DNA from 3 places in the Peribacillus sp. FSL P2-0133 genome. Region 3 is predicted to be linked to each of the others. Evidence: riboswitches for the same ligand, from Rfam matches in the RefSeq annotation. Region 3 holds a riboswitch; each other region holds the start of a gene.
What was found. Region 3 has a riboswitch for S-adenosylmethionine ahead of MKY17_RS22905 (methionine ABC transporter ATP-binding protein). Riboswitches for the same ligand answer to the same signal wherever they lie in the genome.
Positions count from the first base shown of each region.

Region 1: linked by a shared signal. The riboswitch ahead of MKY17_RS05900 (methionine ABC transporter ATP-binding protein) and the one ahead of MKY17_RS22905 (methionine ABC transporter ATP-binding protein) in region 3 are both predicted to bind S-adenosylmethionine.
Region 2: linked by a shared signal. The riboswitch ahead of MKY17_RS02655 (sugar ABC transporter substrate-binding protein) and the one ahead of MKY17_RS22905 (methionine ABC transporter ATP-binding protein) in region 3 are both predicted to bind S-adenosylmethionine.

Region 1 covers NZ_CP150254.1:1,232,142-1,236,882, forward strand. Annotated here, with positions in the region: gene MKY17_RS05890 (MetQ/NlpA family ABC transporter substrate-binding protein) at 229-1,050, opposite strand; gene MKY17_RS05895 (methionine ABC transporter permease) at 1,106-1,774, opposite strand; gene MKY17_RS05900 (methionine ABC transporter ATP-binding protein) at 1,761-2,777, opposite strand; SAM riboswitch class I at 2,846-2,950, opposite strand; gene MKY17_RS05905 (MBL fold metallo-hydrolase) at 3,245-4,069, shown strand; gene MKY17_RS05910 (hypothetical protein) at 4,248-4,436, opposite strand; gene MKY17_RS05915 (YheE family protein) at 4,500-4,703, opposite strand.
Region 2 covers NZ_CP150254.1:541,370-546,110, forward strand. Annotated here, with positions in the region: gene MKY17_RS02650 (GTPase domain-containing protein) at 1-1,615, shown strand, start outside; SAM riboswitch class I at 1,711-1,816, shown strand; gene MKY17_RS02655 (sugar ABC transporter substrate-binding protein) at 1,933-3,045, shown strand; gene MKY17_RS02660 (sugar ABC transporter ATP-binding protein) at 3,103-4,605, shown strand; gene MKY17_RS02665 (ABC transporter permease) at 4,607-4,741, shown strand, end outside.
Region 3 covers NZ_CP150254.1:4,760,594-4,765,334, reverse strand. Annotated here, with positions in the region: gene MKY17_RS22925 (amidohydrolase family protein) at 1-513, shown strand, start outside; gene MKY17_RS22920 (hypothetical protein) at 759-977, shown strand; gene MKY17_RS22915 (DUF4440 domain-containing protein) at 1,012-1,380, shown strand; gene MKY17_RS22910 (GNAT family N-acetyltransferase) at 1,480-1,947, shown strand; SAM riboswitch class I at 2,087-2,198, shown strand; gene MKY17_RS22905 (methionine ABC transporter ATP-binding protein) at 2,435-3,457, shown strand; gene MKY17_RS22900 (methionine ABC transporter permease) at 3,471-4,121, shown strand; gene MKY17_RS22895 (MetQ/NlpA family ABC transporter substrate-binding protein) at 4,143-4,741, shown strand, end outside.

The DNA.
Region 1 (4,741 bases), 2.3 Mb from region 3:
TATTGAAATACTGAAGGCACATTAAGTGTGCTTGCTGAAAAGGATGATTTAAACGAACAACTTGAAGGAATTAAAAAAGCGATGTACTAAAAACTCCATCGCTTTTTTAGTCCGTGGATCTGCTTGCGTGGTTTGTAAGGATTTTAAGGTTTTCCATGGCGGCCGCCACTTTTTCCTTAATGAAAGGCCTGCTCCCAATAAATGGGAAGTAGGCCTCGATTATTTTGATCAATTCATCCAGTCTGGTTTTCCGAATCCGGCAAATTTGTCATCGATGACTTTTTCGAACTGGTCGGATTCCACTACTGATTTAATATCCTTGGCAAATTGAGAGTCTACATCTTTTGTATTCACTGTAACAACGTTTCGATACATATCCGGCATTTTTTCTAAAACAAGGGCATCCTGGAGGTCCATTTTCGCTGCAAGAGCGAAGTTGCCAGGGACCGCTGATAGGTCAACACTGTCTGTTGCCCGAGGCAATTGAGCGGATTCCAATGGTTTGAGTTGGATGTTTTTTGGATTTTTCGTTACATCCTTTTCAGATATTTTTAAAGGGTCGACATCTGGATCGACTTCAATCAGCCCTTCATCCACCAGCACTTTAAGTGCACGTGCGAGGTTAACCGGATCATTGGGCACTGCAAGGGATGTACCGTCTTTAATTTCTTTCAATGATTTATACTTGTTCGAATATATGCCCATTGGTGCTGTTGGAACTATGATAAGGTCGGAAAGCTTTAAATCATTTTCTTTAGCGAAGTTATCCATGTATACTTTATGCTGGAAGAGGTTGGCGTCGATCGAATGGTTGCCAAGGGACTTATTCGGCTGGATATAGTCGGTGAATTCGACGATCTCTATTTTGTAACCGAGATCTTCCAGACCTGGTTTGATGGCCTCTTTAACCATATCGGCGTAGGGACCGGTAGTCGCCCCGATCTTCAATTCTTTTTTGTCTTCAGTTTTTGGGGATGCATCATCGCTCCCGCATGCTGTCAAGCCAAGGGCAAGTGCACAGACTGATAATAACGAAGCTATTTTCTTCATTTGAAATTCCTCCTGAGTAATGAAATGTATTGAATCATTGAAAAATGACTGATCCCTATCGTTTGTTAACTATATATGAGGCCTTGTCACCAACCATTTGAATGATTTGCACAAGGCAGATCAGCACGACGATCGTCGTGATCATGACTGTATTGTCATAACGGTAATAACCGTACCGGATGGCCAGGTCGCCAATTCCGCCACCGCCGATTGTCCCTGCCATTGCTGAGTAACCTATAAGCGAAATGGTCGTTAATGTCAGTCCTTGAATGATACCCGGTTTTGCCTCTGGAAGAAGTACATCCTTAATGATCATCCATGGAGTGGCACCTACGGCAATTGCAGCTTCAATCACTCCTCTGTCTATTTCACGTAATGCCGTTTCAACGATTCTTGCAAAAAAAGGTATTGCGGACACCGACAGGGATACAGAAGCCGCTCTTGGCCCTATCGTCGATCCAGTTAGAAGATCCGTTAAAGGAAGGAGGGCGACCAAGAGAATGATGAACGGGATTGAACGTACAATATTGACTGCGAATCCTAGAGATCGATTCACGATGCTATTCTCAAAAAATAAATTCCTTGTTGTCGTAAACAGCAATACTCCAAGCGGTAAACCGATCAGCAGGGCTACTGCAAGGGAAACGCCGACCATATAAATCGTTTCAAGAAAGGCTTTATTAAGATCAGGTAAAATATTGACGATGGAATCAAGCAGTGACATGTTTTAACACCTCCACAGAACTGGAACGATTTTTTATATATTGCAATGCCGAATGAATTTGAGCGGCATCGCCTAATAACTCGATGATTAAAATGCCTAAAGGGACATCCTGGATATACTCAATTTTACCGTGTAAAATATTACCCTTTACTGAATGGGATTGGAGAGTATCCGAAAGGATCGACTCACCGGCGGTTTGCCCTTCGAATTGAATTTTAATGATCGTACCTTTACTTTCTTCAATCAAGTGCGGAGGGAGTTCGAAATCCAGAACACTGCTAATGAATTGCTTCGTTAACTCCTGCTTAGGCTGTGAAAATATTTCATAAACGGAACCTTCTTCAATTACACGGCCATCCTGCATGACGGCGACACGGTGGCATAGTTCTTTGACCACTTCCATTTCATGTGTAATCAACACGATGGTGATGCCAATCTTACTGCTTATCTTTTTCAATAATTGTAAAATCGCTTTTGTAGTTGTTGGATCAAGGGCTGAAGTCGCTTCATCACATAATAGTACAGTGGGATCATTTGCTAAGGCACGGGCTATGCCTACCCGTTGCTTCTGTCCACCGCTAAGCTGCGCCGGATAGACATCTTTCTTATCGCTGAGCCCTACGATTTCCAACAATTCCAATACACGTAACCTGATGGCATCCTTCGATCGATGCGCGGCCTTTAAGGCGAAAGCGACATTTTCATAAACAGTTTTTGAGCTGACCAGTGAAAAGTGTTGGAATATCATTCCGATTTTTTGACGTTGTTTACGAAGCTCTTTACTTGATAAAGAGGTTAAATCAATGCCGTCGATGATGATATTTCCACCTGTCGGACGTTCAAGCAAATTCAAGCAGCGGAGTAATGAGCTTTTTCCAGCTCCACTGTAGCCGACAATTCCATACACTTCTCCAGTTTGAATGGTTAAAGATACGTTATCCACTCCGATAACTCGGTTTTTCTTCGAGACGTATTCCTTTCGGACTGAACGGATTTCAATCATGAGCTTTCCCCCTTAAACATTAAAAAACTGCCTCTATCATTCAGAAAGAGGCAGCGAAATTATATCTCGTCTTATCTTTCAGAATGCAATCATTCTGCAGGAAGTGGCACCATTCCTTAAGGGCGGTTGCCGGACATCGCAGGGCCTGATCCCTCCGTCACTCTTGATAAGTAAATTATTATTTTAGAATATTTCAAGTTTTTTAATATAATCTATATTATTTGTAAAATCCGACAATGTCAATCGTTTCTGAAATTTTGGGATGATTTTTTGTTATTAAAATTTAGTAAGGTCCGTTAAAATGATTCGTGAAAAAAGGGCTATTATGCAATAATCCAGCATTTACGTCCAGGTTAATTATTCCAAAATTTCCTTGTCAAAAAGGTGAAGTGGTAATACATTTATTATAGTAAAGTTAAAAAAAGGAAGATGAAACTATTTTTGTGTAATGATGGGGAGGCAATTGAATGTTAGAGATTAACACGATAAATGATGTGGTTTGTGTGAACGGGACTCCTGGCGGGAACAAATCGGGGATGAGTGTTTATGTCTTTTTAACGGATGGTCTATTGATAGATACTGGCGCACAGATTTTATTGGAAGAGCTTATTCCATTCTATGAGACCGCAGACTTCGACTCAGTGGCCCTGACTCACTATCATGAAGACCATACCGGGGGCGCTGCATGGATACAGGAACATAAAAAGGTCCCGCTTTTCATTCATCCGATGTCGGTTGAGGTTTGTGCAAAGGATGCTGTATATCCTGAATATCGTAAAAATTTCTGGGGAAAGAGAGACGCCTTTAAAGCTGAGCCGGTAGGGAGGGCCATTCATTCCCGCACCCAAACGTGGGAGCCGATTTTTACCCCTGGTCATGCAAAGGACCATATGGTGTATTTGAATCACAATAGTGGCATGCTCTTTTCAGGAGACCTTTTCGTAACACCAAAAACAAAGCTTGTCTTACGGGAAGAGTCTGTCCCGGTCATCATCGATTCCATTAAAAGATTACTTCAATATGACTTTGGGGAAGTGTTTTGCTGCCATGCTGGGCATGTCCCTGATGGGAAGGACATGTTTCGAAAAAAGCTGGATTATTTGGAAAACCTCCAAGGTGAAATTTTACGCTTGCATTCTCAAGGGCTGACCGTTCATGAAATCCAGCAGGTCGTTTTACCGAATCGCTATCCCCTTATCGAGATATCTGGGCATGAATGGGATTCAGAGCATATCGTTACATCGATATTAAAAGAAAATATTTTGATTGCCAGGGATAATGGAAATATTTGAATGTTATCCGTTTAACTGTCTGGGTTTTCTAATTGTCACTCAAACAACTTCCATCCAGGAAGTTGTTTTTCTTGATTACTTATAAAAGACGGACTTTTTATAGGGGGAATGTAGTGCAAGCGGGAGATGAACGGGATAAGTAATAAAGGAGAGCTCTCCATAAGAGAGCCCACATAATTTATTTATTTTCGTTGGGATCTGTTTCATCATAAAAATCATGTGCTTCTTCGATGTTCTGAAGGTTTGCGACTTCATACACATTTCCGCCCGCCATTCCTTCATTGATGATACGGTCGATATCCAGGTAAACGGAGTCCTTGCCATTATATTCGGTATCCTTCAAAAATGTCATTTTTTCTTTATCCAAAATTAATCCCTCCTAGCCTTTTCTTTAGTTTAGGCAAAGGAGTTTTTTTTATTCTGATTAGGTTCATTCATATACATGGAAGATCATTAAATCATGTATCATGCTTTTGAGTTTGGTTTCATCTGTTTCGGAAGGCGGGTTGGCTGTCCACTCGATGGATCCATCTTTATGATACAAGGCTTGGACTGCCTGCTTGTTGAAATAAAAGGAAATTCTCCATCCTGGCAGATTCTTATGCAATGGTGCCCATTGAAAATGAGTGATCATATGTATTACCTCCATATATACAGTTTCTCATTTAATTA
Region 2 (4,741 bases), 1.6 Mb from region 3:
TCTTCTTCTTGTAGGAAGTACAGGAAATGGCAAGACATCCTTCATTCAGTCAATTGTTGGCGAGAGCATTGCCGCTGAAGATCATTCGTCATTAGTCAGTGTCAAAGACGGGGATGATTTGGAAATCCTTGAAATTACCGATACAGATAGAAAGGTTGTCATGGAGCTAACTGAATTGGATGAAACACGCCGCCAGCGTGGGACTATTGTTGATGTGACAATCATAAGTGACTACCTAAGAAATAATGGTCTGCGATTATTGGATACACCGGGGTTCAATGGGGAAAAAAGCGTGGAATCAGATTTCCAAGGCTATTTACATGGCAGTGATGGACTGATGTTCGTTCTTGACGCCCGGGCGCCTTTCACCGGCAGCGAACGGGATCTGTTATTGGAAATTCAAATGATGGCTCCGAAACTGCCGATTCATTTCTTGTTAAATAAAATGGATACGATATACAGTGATCAGGTGGCAGTCCGGATGGAAGACGAAACATGGGATAAAGTGAATGCATATTTCCCGAATGCGAAAGTATTCGCTTTCTCCAAACTGTATGATAGCAAGCAGCAATTGAAGGACCTTTCAGCCTTCCTTCAATCGAATTATCAAGAGGATAATTGGAAGGAAAGAAGATCTGAAAAAATCCTAGCATTCATTCGTAAAACTTTATCTTATCTGTTAGAAAAACGGGCAGCCAATGAGCGGAAATGCGAGCATTCCATCTCTTGGAATGAACAGATGGAAGTCAAACTGAATGGGGCGGTCAATCAACTGGCTGATTTGGAAAAAGAAAAAAGTGAAAATATCATAAGGTCGTATCGTCTGCTTAAGGATGAAGTGAAAAATCAGCTTTCTTCTAAAATTCCTGAATTACTGAGGGATTGCTCTAAATCATTAACGGAAAGCAGTGATTTCAGTCAGGTCCATGTACAGTTAAACCAAGAAATGAATGAGCGGATTCAAAACTTCATTTCTGATAAGATCATGCCTCAATATTACCGTTCTCTTCAAGACTGGATTGCCAGTTCTCAAATGGAGTTCTCACAAAGCCAGCAGTTTATGGATGAGATGAGTGCCGGATTCAATGAATTATACAAAGAAGAACGGATTACGCTTGCAGGTGACTTCAGGGTATTGGATGACTGGCGCCGTGATGCCGATCGGATGACAAGCAGTATCCGCATCGAAAACGTTAATATCCTTTTGCGCAGGACTCCATCACAATTGCTGCTTAAAGGAGCAGGGAAGCTGTTTGGGGCGATACCGCAAAATAAAGCCAATATGTACAATCGTTATAAGAAATATCTGGAAAGTGAAGATTACCTGGATGTTGCGGAAATGATCACGGAACGTTTCCTTACCCAATTTGGATTGTTTGAAAAATCTTTGGATCGGGACATCGCACTTTTCTATCGCAGTTCATTTGCCTTACTTCAAAAAACGATTGAACAAACGCAGACCGAGATAAAAGACTTCCAGGCTGCATTGGAGCATATGAAAGAAAATCCGGAAGTTTACCGTGACCCGATCACTTTGTTCGAAGTGAAATTAAGGCAGTTGGAGAGGCTTGAAAAAATCGAGAAAAAGCGTCTAGCCCAGCTTCAAAGAAAATAAAAAATAACGGGGAACATTTCAAATATTCAAAAATCTATTGACTTTACGACTATATCCCTATAAAGTGATAATTACGAAAACGTAACTCAATATATCTCTTATCAAGAGTGGCGGAGGGACTGGCCCTAAGATGCCCAGCAACCGTTCCATTAGGAATTGGTGCTAAATCCTGCAAAACAGAAATGTTTTGACAGATAAGAGAGGGACAAGTCTGCAAAACAGCCGATTAAACCTCTCTATATTAGAGAGGTTTTTATTTTGGGATTTACACCGACTTAACTGATAAGACTAATTAGAAAACATGGAGGGGAAACAAGATGAGAAGGTCTATTAAAGGGATATTTATTTCAGCCATCGCTTCGGCTTTGCTTTTAACGGGTTGCTCTACTGGGCAGAGTTCCACAGAATCGAAGAAAGAAGAAAAAGTATCATTTGAAAATGTACCGGAAAGATTTGCAGATGGGGATGGAGCCAAGATCAAAGTGATCCGTAAAATTGGCGGTGATGATCATACGGCCCAATACCTGGCGGGGGCGAAGGAAGAAGGAGAAGCACTCGGATTCCAAGTGGATACATATACAGCCAATGGTGATACGGCTAAATTTCATGATGCGATAGCGCAGGCATTGGAGGAAGATTACGACGGCTATATCATTTCCCATGGTGATGATGCAGCAACTGTGAATGACGTTCAAAAGTTGGTTGATGCAGGTAAAAGCGTTGTCACGTTCGATTCAATAAGCGATCTATCTAAAATAGATGGTGTGACATTAACTTCACAGGATGATGAAGCGTTGGCAACACTGGCTTTTGATAAACTGATAAAAGAGCAGAAAGGTGAAGCGGCAATTGCATATCTTTGGGTGGATGGTTTCCCACCAATGGTAAGAAGAAATGCAGTCTATCAGGAAAAACTAAAAGAAAATCCTGGGATTAAAGAAGTCGAAAGATTCGGAGTGGCATCTGCCGATACTTCGGTTCAGACACAAAATGCTGTAGCCGCAATGCTGAATAAATACCCTAAAGGTAAATTGGATGCCATTTTCGCAACATGGGATGCCTTTGCCATCGGTGCAGCCCGGGCGATTAAAGAAGCGGGCCGAGATGAAGTGAAGATATATGGAATTGATGTATCTAACGCAGATCTCCAGGAAATCCAATCGGCAGATAGCTCATGGTCCTACACGGCAGCAGTCGATCCCAAGTTGATCGGTGCAGTTAATATGAGGATATTGGCTAAAAAATTGGCGGGCGAAGATACGCCGCAAACCTATGACTTAGAGGCTTCACTTATTTCACAAAAGCAAGTCCAAGCTTCAAAAGAAGCGGTAAACATGGCAAATCTGTCTGGTATTGTCGATGGATGGGGTGAATCTACGGAATTTGAAGAAGATTGGATGAAAGTTTTGAAGGATCATTATAAAAAGTAAAAAGAGACACTCTCTTTCAAGTAGAAGGGAGTGTCTGTTCAATAAGGGGGAATGGACATGGGCACGCAACTAGAAATGAAGAAGATTTCGATTGAATTTCCGGGGGTGAAGGCGCTGAGTGAAGTTGATTTTTCCGTACAATCAGGGACAGCCCACGCATTGGTCGGTGCAAACGGAGCAGGGAAATCGACGTTAATGAAAGTTTTATCGGGAGCCCATGTTCATTATTCAGGTGACATTTTTATTGATGGGATGAGGCGGGATATCCGCTCGCCAAAAGCGGCTCAGGAACAAGGCATTCAAATTGTTTATCAGGAAGTGGATACAGCCCTCATCCCTTACTTAACGGTTGGGGAAAATGTAATGTTGAATGATATGGTCCAAAACATGGGGAAAAAACAGAGGGTCCAATGGAAAGAGCTGCACAAACAAGCCTCTTATATTCTTGAAGATATGAAAATTCGTGTCCCTTCGAAAAAGCTGGTAAGAGACCTTACCTTGGCCGAAAAACAGATGGTCCTGATAGCAAGAGCCGTTTCGACAGAATGCAAATTCCTGATTCTCGATGAGCCAACTGCTCCGTTAAGTCATACGGAGACGACAGAGCTTTTTCGAATTGTAACTGAATTAAAGCAAAAAGGCGTGGGAATCATTTTCATTTCACATCGTCTGCCTGAGATTTTTGAAATCTGTGAGGAAATTACGATCATGAGGAATGGGGAGCGTGTCACTTGTCGAAAGAAGGAGGACATAACCCGTAACGAAGTGGTAGAGAATATGCTCGGTAAAGCCATGGATGACCAGTTTCCAGAAGTCAATGCTTCGATCGGAGACGTCATTCTGGAAGTTAACGGATTGTCAGATGCCGAGAAAGTCAAGGATGTCAGTCTGAATATTAAAGCAGGCGAGATAATCGGCTTGGCAGGGTTAGTCGGGGCGGGAAAAACGGAACTCTGTAAAACCCTTTTCGGTCATGCTTCGATCACAGCGGGGGAAGTAATCCTGAATGGTCGAAAGCTTTCTTTGAAATCACCGCACGAAGCAGTAAAAAGCGGTCTGGCACTTGTACCTGAGGAACGCAGGAAAGAAGGGGTCCTCGTTCAGGAATCAGTCTCGGCGAACTTGACCGCAGCCAGTCTCGGCAAATTCTGCAAGACGTTCAGCTTCGTGGATCGTAAGGCGGAAAAGGAAAAGGCGAAGGAAATGATCGTAAGTCTCGGCATTAAAACTCCTTCAGGAGAAGTGAGTGTCGAAAACCTTTCAGGTGGTAACCAGCAAAAAGTTGCCATCGGAAAATGGCTTATGGCCGATGCGGATGTATACATATTCGATGAACCAACGAAAGGGGTCGATGTTGGAGCCAAGAAGGATATATTCGAATTGATTGCAAAGCTTGCAAGGAATGGGAAAGCGATCATTTATGCATCATCCGAGCTTTCCGAAATCATTGGCATTACCAACCGGACATATGTGCTATATGACGGGAGCACTGTCATCGAATTAGAAACGAGCAAAACGAATGAAGAAGAACTACTATTCTATTCAACAGGAGGAAAATAGGATGAGCATACCCATTCCTGTTACACAGACAGCGAAAGCGAAGAAAAAGCTGGAACTATTCGACTTTTTCTATAAATACGGCACAATATTGACGATTATCATTCTGATTGTAATTTTTGCCGTGTCCAATCCATCT
Region 3 (4,741 bases):
AAACAGCATGATGTTCGCGTTGCCCATAACCCAATCAGTAACCTGAAGCTTGGATCTGGAATTGCCGATGTCGTCAGCCTTCTTGATGCAGGCATTAAAGTGGGAGTAGCAACAGATGGCGTCGCCTCCAATAACAACTTCGATATGTTCGAAGAAATGAGGACAGCTGCATTACTGCAAAAAGGAATCTATAAGGATGCCACTAAATTTCCTGCCCAAACAGCACTCGCCATGGCCACAAGAATGGGAGCCGAAGCGATAGGCATGGGCCATACAGGATCACTGGAAGCTGGTAAAAAAGCAGATTTTATCACCATTTACCCTTATGACAAAGAACACCTGCAGCCGTTGAGTGAAGCCTATTCGCACCTGCTTTATGCAGCACGCGGAAATGATGTATGTGATGTATACATCGATGGCAAGATGGTCGTGAAAGAAAGGCGCTGCTTAACGATCGATGAAGAAAAAGTAATCGCCGAAACGAATCGTCTGCAAGGTACCCTATCACGATAACACTGATGGGAAACAAACGAATGCACAGAAAAAGGAGCTGCCATTTGCAGCTCCTTTTTTTATGGACTCAATGATGCAGATGGGCTGTGGGAGTGATGTAGGACGGAATGATCTTTTTTGAGGCCCTTATTATTCGGTTTTAGTAAGGAATAGTTCGCATCGAATGGCAGTCAAAAAGGAATTACCGCAAGTATTGTGGAATAAATTGTTCTTAACACTTAGAAATCCGTCGTGAGTCCAGTTTCTTGGAAATATGGAAACAAAGTAAGCCAGTTAAAAATATTAATAAGAAAATAGGTATGGCAAAAACGGTTAAAAACGAAAAAAAGAAAAAAATGCTGCTGACCGCAAATATTAACCAACTGGTAATCAGCAAGCAACTGGATAAAAAATCTTTGACAGCATGGATCATAGAATCACCACCGTATGAAAATCGACGTATTAATTATACACCATTTTCCTAATTTGTTACTTGGAGGGAAAAGGAGGGCGAGATGAATGGAAAGTGAATCTTCGTTGTTAAAAGAGCATCTGTATGAGCTGGAGGAGAAATTGTTAAAAACTGAAGTCCGTACATCACCAGAAGAGCTTTCATTATTATTGAAAGATGATTTCCTTGAGTTCGGCAGTTCGGGTAACATATGGTCTAAAAGCGATTTTTTGGGGCAAGAGGGAGCCGGAGCGGTGAAAATGACACTAAGTCAATTTGATATGCATCCATTGTCTGAGGATACCGTGTTAACTACGTACCGGATTTTTGATGAAGATAAAGAGGAACATACCTTAAGGAGTTCAATCTGGAAATGTACGAATGGAAGGTGGCAAATGTTTTTTCATCAAGGCACAAAAACGAAAGGGCCCAGTTAAGCCTATTATTTATGAAAAAAAATATCATAAAAATGCGTAAGTAAAATTAGGTTTGCTTGCTTAAAAACTATTTTACTAAAATGATAGAGGTGAATGAAGTTGATCTTTCGTACCATTGATACGGACAAAGATAAAGATATTATCATTAAATTCAGGAAAGATTCCTATGTTGTAAGTTTTGGATCTGAAGATGGTTTTGGAGATGAAAATACATATCTGCAACGAATGAAAGAACGGGTCCGCAAATTTCCGGATGGACAGGTGATCATTGAAAAGGACCAAGAACCGATTGGACAAATGGAACTTCAAATTCGTGAGTATGAAGGAACGGAGATTGGCTATGTGAATCTTTTTTATCTTATTCCCGATTACCGCAGTAAAGGCCTTGGCAAGGAATTGGTTCGCTACGCAGAAAACTTTTTCAGGCAATTTAATGTATCCGAATATCATTTAAGGGTTTCTCCGGAAAATGGAAGGGCGATTCGTTTATATACGAAATCAGGCATGATGAAGATAAGGGAAGAAAATGAAAAATACCCTGTATGGAGAATGAGTAAAACATTATAAAAACGAAATAAAATTATATTAATATAATTTATAGAGCGTCAATTCACTATACTATGAAAATGTTTAGAACGAAAAAAATATGGTTGACTTTAGAGAAATTAGAATATATAGTGAAGGACATAATTAAATATAACGTTAATTCTTATCAAGAGATGTGGAGGGACTTGGCCCTATGATACCTCGGCAGCGGGTTTTTACTTTTGTAAAAATACTGTGCTAATTCCAACGGACGAAAGTTTGAAAGATAAGAAGGAGCTTTTCTTAGATAATTAATTTAAGAGTTTACTCTTTTTTATGTCTAAAAGAGGCCTCTTCTGTCTGATGACGGAAGAGGCCTCTTTTGTTTATTCAAAATGTATATGGTTATTTGGATTATTGGTGCATTTACTCGTAAATTCCAAAAATTTAACCCTAACATTATGAAACTTTGCAAAGCTCTTCTCTGGATAATGAATTCGTACAAATAAACAGCATGGGGGGAGATTGGATGATTGAGTTTCAAAATGTCAAAAAGGTTTATCAAACAAAGAAACAGACTGTCGAGGCTTTGAAGGGCATTAATTTGACGGTTGAAAAGGGGGATATATTCGGTGTAGTCGGTTATAGCGGGGCCGGGAAGAGTACGTTGATCAGGTTGGTCAATTTGCTTGAACATCCTTCAGATGGTTCGGTGATTGTTGGGGGCAAGGATTTAACCAAATTGAACGCGAAGGAATTGCGGGCAGAAAAGAAAAAAATCGGGATGATCTTTCAGCATTTCAATTTGCTAAACTCAAAGACCGTTTTTGATAATATCGCCATGCCGCTGATTTTATCGGGAACCCCTGGTAAAGAAATCAAAAAGCGGGTAGGCGAGCTGTTGGAGTTCGTTGGCTTATCAAGCAAAGCAAAGAGTTATCCGGAACAATTATCCGGCGGTCAAAAGCAGCGGATCGGCATTGCGAGAGCATTGGCTACAAATCCATCGATCTTATTGTGTGATGAAGCTACATCGGCATTGGATCCACAAACAACGAGTGCTGTTCTGCAGCTCTTAAAGAAAATCAATAAAGAATACAATATTACCATTCTGCTAATCACTCATGAGATGTCTGTCATCAGGGAAATTTGCAATAAGGTAGCGGTCATGGAGGGCGGATGCGTCGTTGAACAAGGTTCGGTTTTCGAAGTGTTTGCGAAGCCGCAAACGGATATTGCAAAAAACTTCGTGAGAACGGTCATACATGACGAAATTCCACAAAGTTTCCTAAAAAGCATAGGGTCCCATATCCCGATTATTTGGAAAATTAATTTTATTGGGACTACTTCGGGTACTCCTTTACTTTCAACCATCTCGAAGAAATATGATGTTCATTTAAGTGTCTTATCAGCCAATATTTCTGAAATTCAGGAAACGCCTTTCGGGAATTTGATCATCGAAGTGACCGGGAACAAAAATGAGGTGGACAAGGCTTATCAATATATTAAAGATGAGGGGATTCTCGTCCAGGAGGTGCAGATAAATGGGTAATACGCTTTGGGGAATGGAAATAACGGCAGATCAGCTGTCGACAGCTTTCGGTGACACACTTTATATGGTAGCCATCTCATTGGTATTTTCCGGATTGATTGGGCTTCCGCTCGGTATCCTGCTTGTCATTACAAGAAAGGGTCACATCCTGGAGAATAAATGGGTCTTTAATGTATTGAACCCGATCATCAATATATTGCGGTCGGTTCCTTTCATCATCTTGCTTGTAGCACTTATTCCGTTTACAAGAATGATTGTAGGCAGTGCAATCGGAACGAATGCGGCCATTGTTCCGCTAATCTTTTACGCGGCTCCTTATATCGCCAGGCTTGTGGAGAACTCCCTGTTGGAAGTGGACAAAGGGATCATCGAGGCAGCTCAGGCGATGGGGGCGACGACATGGCAAATCATTTATCGCTTTTTGATTCCCGAGGGACTCAGTTCGTTGATCCTTACATTTACAACAGCGACAATCGGGCTTGTTGGATCTACGGCCATGGCAGGTGCCGTCGGTGCAGGCGGGGTCGGAGATTTAGCTTTGGCTTACGGTTATCAAAGGTTTGATACGATGACGATGATCGTCACAGTGGCGGCGCTCGTGATCATCGTTCAATTATTGCAATCCACCGGGAATTTTGTTTCAAGAAAAATCAGAAGAAGATAAAAATAACAGGAGGTAGGAGAAATGAAGAAAATCTTATTAACGATCATAGTATTGGCATTGGCCATCGTGTCTGCAGCATGCGGGAAAGAAGAAGGTGCATCAGGCGGTTCGGATGATGTGAAAACAGTAAAAGTCGGTGTCAGCAGCGGGGATACAAGAACATGGGAATACATTGTCGACATAGCGAAAGAGGAAGGGCTTAATATCGAACTGGTCACTTTCAATGATTATATCCAACCGAACCTTGCTTTAAGTGAAGGTGAAATTGATGCTAATTCATTCCAAACGGTCGCTTACTTCGATGAATTCGTTCAAGATCAAAATCTAAAATTAGAGGCCATCGGGTCGACTGTCATTGCGCCTATGGGCCTTTATTCGAAAAAACATAAAAATCTCAAGGATCTTCCGGATGGCGCTACGATTGCCGTTCCGAATGAAGCAACAAACTTTGGCCGTGCACTACTTCTTCTTCAGGAAGCTGGATTGATTACATTGAAAGAGGAATTCAATGGATCGGGATCATTGGAAATTATTAAGGAAAATCCGAAAAACTTGAAAATCCAACCTGTTGCTGCAGGCAATACACCGCGTCTATTGGATGATGCCGATGCTTCAGCCAT